DNA from 2 places in the Peribacillus sp. TH14 genome. Region 2 is predicted to be linked to the other one. Evidence: predicted binding sites of a transcription regulator. Region 2 holds the regulator's gene; the other holds the start of a gene.
The links. The regulator CtsR, encoded in region 2, represses protease genes until heat stress. The targets are predictions, from matches to a motif close to ATGGTCAATAAAGGTCAAACA.
Positions count from the first base shown of each region.

Region 1: clpP (ATP-dependent Clp endopeptidase proteolytic subunit ClpP) is a predicted target of CtsR. The motif match lies at 1,382-1,402, and genes of this name have one in related genera.

Region 1 is NZ_JAEKEK010000001.1:2,427,675-2,430,133, reverse strand. It holds gene rpoN (RNA polymerase factor sigma-54) at 1-764, opposite strand, end outside; tRNA gene JFU50_RS11710 (tRNA-Arg) at 1,094-1,165, opposite strand; gene clpP (ATP-dependent Clp endopeptidase proteolytic subunit ClpP) at 1,465-2,070, shown strand; gene JFU50_RS11700 (HPr family phosphocarrier protein) at 2,168-2,425, opposite strand; gene whiA (DNA-binding protein WhiA) at 2,446-2,459, opposite strand, start outside.
Region 2 is NZ_JAEKEK010000001.1:1,940,957-1,943,415, reverse strand. It holds rRNA gene JFU50_RS09415 (23S ribosomal RNA) at 1-383, shown strand, start outside; rRNA gene rrf (5S ribosomal RNA) at 445-560, shown strand; gene JFU50_RS09405 (CtsR family transcriptional regulator) at 910-1,371, shown strand; gene JFU50_RS09400 (UvrB/UvrC motif-containing protein) at 1,392-1,943, shown strand; gene JFU50_RS09395 (protein arginine kinase) at 1,940-2,459, shown strand, end outside.

The DNA.
Region 1 (2,459 bases), 490 kb from region 2:
TTCCCGACAAGCAGGATTCCGTCACGAACTTCCACGACTACATCCGGCACAATATAGGATGGTTTTTCCTGAAAAAAGAGTGAAGCAGGACGCGGATTCAATGTCTGGACATAATCAAAAACTTCTTGAATCTCCTTCATTGTAGCGCCAATTTTTTTACTTAAGTCTTTCCACCGCTTTTCAGCAAAATCGAGGAAATGGTTTTCTATGATCGATTCTGCCAGCAGATTCACACCTTCTGCTTTTACCTGAAGTAAAAGACATTCTTGAAGATTCCTCGCTGCAAGCCCATGCGGCTCGAGTTGCTGTAAAAGTCGTAGGCTCTCATCTAAAACGGCTGAAGATATCCCCGGAACACATATATCTTCCAGCTGGATTCGCAAGTAACCGTTTTCATCAAGGTTATGAATTAAGAGCAACATCGCCTTCTGATGCTCACCAGAAAGTTGCTGGTGATTCACTTGCGACATGACATGCTGTTCAAGTGAAAGGGTATCTTCACTGATTTGTTCAATCCAATAATTAGCATCATACGTATTTTTAAGAGTTCGTTTACCCTTTTTCCGGTCAAGGGTTGGCTGAAACAAAGCAGATGTTGGCTGATCTAGGGACAGTAATGGATTTTCCACCATTTTATTTTCTAAAAAAGCGGAAAGCTCTTGTGCGGAGTACTGCAACAATGTAATAGCTTGCATCAGCTCCTGGGTCATTGCCATTTTTAATGTTTGCTGTTGAAAAAGTCCTGCTTTCATATTCATACTCATCGATTCATCCCTCCCCTATTTCATTTTACATTATCAGGAGAAAATTCTACACAAAAACCCATGAAAACGCTTACGTTTTTTTCTGAATAGTGTATTTGTTTTAAATACTATATGTCAGGAATGCTATTTTCACAACTACTTTTATTGAGAAATCAACATTTTCTAAGGGTAATGACTATTTTTTTCCAAAATAGGGTGATATTACAGGATTCGATGGAAATTTACGGAAATCGATTAAATTCATCAAAAATCGCTTGGAGCCATCGGATGCCTTCACTTAAAAATAACAAATAAAAAATCCCCCACTTAATTAAGCAGGAGATTGGTAATGCCCTCGGCAGGAATCGAACCTGCATTTCAAGCTTCGGAGGCTTGCGTTCTATCCGTTGCACTACGAGGGCGAAATAGAAGATCATTTACTATATTTTTTCGACAGACTTCATTATATGATAGAATGCCTTCCTTTGCAAGGGTTATCAGGTTTAAAACTTCGGCTTTTGGGTATTATGGGTAATGTGGAAATTCATCCCTGTGCGGCATAATTATAAATAAATTTAATTAGGAAGGAGACTTAGCTAGAAAATTGTCGAACAAATTATCAATTATAGGGTTTGTTTTGTTTGACCTAAATTGACCAAAAAGTGTATCATACATACATAAAGAATTTAAATGATTCTCTTAATCGAAGGAGGAAATGAACATGAATTTAATTCCTACAGTTATCGAACAAACAAGTCGTGGGGAGCGTGCCTACGATATTTATTCCCGTTTATTAAAAGACCGGATCATTATGCTTGGAAGCGCAATTGATGACAATGTTTCCAATTCTATTGTTGCTCAATTACTATTTTTAGAAGCAGAAAATCCTGAAAAAGATATTACTTTATATATCAACAGCCCAGGTGGAAGCATCACATCTGGTATGGCTATCTACGATACAATGCAATATATTAAACCAAATGTATCAACTGTATGTATTGGTATGGCTGCTTCTATGGGTGCATTCCTATTGGCTGCTGGTGAAAAAGGCAAACGTTATGCCCTGCCAAACAGTGAAGTCATGATTCACCAACCACTTGGAGGAGCTCAAGGTCAAGCAACGGAAATTGAAATTGCAGCACGCCGTATCCTTCACTTGAAAGACAAATTAAACCAAATCCTAGCAGAACGTACTGGACAACCTATAGAAGTCCTTCAAAGAGATACAGAACGCGATAACTTCATGACCTCTGAAAGAGCTCTTGAATATGGCTTGATTGACAAAGTCATCACTCGTAGCAATCTTGAGGATAAAAAAGACAAATAATAAAACTAAAGGACTCGAAAGTAGCATAAAGCAACTTTTGAGTCCTTTTTCTTTTATGTGAAAACTTTAAGAGGATGCTTGTCGGCACCCTCTTATTTTATCCTTCTTGCTGTACGAATTCTTCTAATGCCTCTATTGCTTCTTTTTCATCACGGCCTTCAACAATAAGCTTGACGGACACGCCAGAGCTAATGGCAAGACTCATTAACCCCATAATACTTTTTGCATTCACTTTTTTTCCTTCTTTTTCAAGGAAAACATCTGAATGAAAGCGGTTAGCTTCTTGAACAAAAAGAGCAGCCGGTCGTGCTTGTAAACCTGTTTTCAGTCGTACTTCTACTTGTTTTTCCACCATCTTGATCTCCCCTGTTAGCTTTATTTTTTCGCAG
Region 2 (2,459 bases):
CATCCTGGGGCTGTAGTCGGTCCCAAGGGTTGGGCTGTTCGCCCATTAAAGCGGTACGCGAGCTGGGTTCAGAACGTCGTGAGACAGTTCGGTCCCTATCCGTCGCGGGCGCAGGAAATTTGAGAGGAGCTGTCCTTAGTACGAGAGGACCGGGATGGACGCACCGCTGGTGTACCAGTTGTCTTGCCAAAGGCATAGCTGGGTAGCTACGTGCGGACGGGATAAGTGCTGAAAGCATCTAAGCATGAAGCCCCCCTCGAGATGAGATTTCCCATAGCGCAAGCTAGTAAGATCCCTGAAAGATGATCAGGTTGATAGGTCAGAGGTGGAAGCGTGGCGACATGTGGAGCTGACTGATACTAATAGATCGAGGACTTAACCACGCTTTAAAAAATGAAATACCTTCTTATTATCTAGTTTTGAAGGAACAACGTTCCTTTATTGTTTGGTGGCGATAGCGAAGAGGTCACACCCGTTCCCATTCCGAACACGGCAGTTAAGCTCTTCAGCGCCGATGGTAGTTGGGGGTTTCCCCCTGTGAGAGTAGGACGCCGCCAAGCCATTCAAAAAGATCAGCCATCCTTGGCTGGTCTTTTTTCTTTTACAAATAGATAGCGATTTAAAGATCAGCAAAGATGTTGGTCTTCTTTGTATTTGACCAGGTGTTTGGATTCGGCAGGAGAATTAATACACGTAATAGAATATTCTATTATAAAATAGGTTTTGTGTTTAACTGTTTAGGGTATTTAAGTAAGATATTTAAATTTTAGTGTGCATTAGGGTATGTAAGTACATATAATTTGGAGAAAATGGATAATACATTTAAATGAGTGCATTTAAGTTGCAAAATGCATTTTTCCTTGTATAATAATAGTCAAATATAGTCAAAGTCAGATTGGAGGAGGCTGAGTGAGAAACATATCTGATATTATCGAAACTTATTTGAAACAAGTACTAGAAATAAGTCAGAAAGATATCTTAGAAATTAAAAGAAGTGAAATAGCAGATAAATTTCAGTGTGTTCCTTCTCAAATCAATTACGTAATTAATACCAGGTTTACAATCGAAAGAGGTTATGTTGTAGAGAGTAAGCGTGGAGGCGGCGGTTATATACGGATCATGAAAGTGAAATCGCAGGATTACGTGCATCTTATTAACCAATTATTGTCCCTTATTGGTTCTAGGGTAACTCAATCGATGGCTGAAGGTGTTATTTCTCGGCTTATGAGTGAAGAAGTTATAAATGAAAGAGAAGCCAAGATCATGATGAGCGTCATTGATAGATCGGTGATTTATATAGATTTACCCGACCGAGATGAGCTTAGGGCAAGGATTTTAACTGCGATGCTTACAACTTTAAAATATAAATAAAACTGGCAGAGGTGATGAACATGATTTGCCAAGAATGTCATCAAAGACCTGCTACCCTGCACTTCACCAAGATCATTAATGGAAAAAAAACCGAGGTTATGATTTGTGAGAAATGTGCTCAGGAAAAAGGTGAAATGGCTATGGTTGCAGGAGGACATGGTTTTTCAATAAATAATTTATTAGCAGGATTGTTGAATATGGAGTCGAATATTCAACAGACGAAGGCAAATGCATTTCCTAAGACAGAAGAGAAGCGCTGCCCTCATTGTCACCGATCCTATAAAGAGTTTGTCCACCTTGGTAAATTTGGATGTGCTGAATGTTATAAAACTTTCAATGATCAATTAAATCCGATTTTAAAGAGGGTTCATAGCGGCAACATTGCACATATAGGTAAAATTCCAAAAAGGATTGGTGGCACCATTTATCTTCGAAAACAAATTTCAGATTTGAAAGAGGTTTTAAAGGTTCACATCAATCAAGAGGAATTTGAGAAAGCAGCAGAAGTAAGAGATAAGGTTCGTTCCCTTGAAAAAAGGTATGAAGCACAAGAGGGAGGCGACGAATTATGAGTTTAGAAAAGTTTGTAGAAAACGCCTTGAGTTCCTGGATGAGTGCCGAAGGGCCTGAAATTGATATTGTATTAAGTTCTAGAATTCGGTTGGCCAGGAATTTCAAAGATTTCACCTTTCCTACCTCCTTTTCTAACGAAGAAGCTAAAGAAATCATTGAATTAGTAAAAAAAAGAATTGAAGAGGAAGTTACCCCGGAGATTGGCAAACTTGAACTTCTAGAGATTGACCAAATCCAACCACTAGAAAAGCGTGTTCTCGTTGAAAAGCATTTAATCAGTCCTCATTTAGTTGATGAATCAGCAAAAGGTGCTTGTCTTCTCTCAGAAAATGAAGAAATAAGTATCATGATCAATGAAGAGGATCATCTCCGTATTCAGTGTTTAATGTCTGGGCTGCAGCTAAAAGAAACGTTAAAGCTCGCAAATGTTCTTGACGATTGGATTGAAGAATCCATAGACTATGCATATGATGAAGAAAGAGGATACTTAACTAGTTGTCCAACTAATGTGGGAA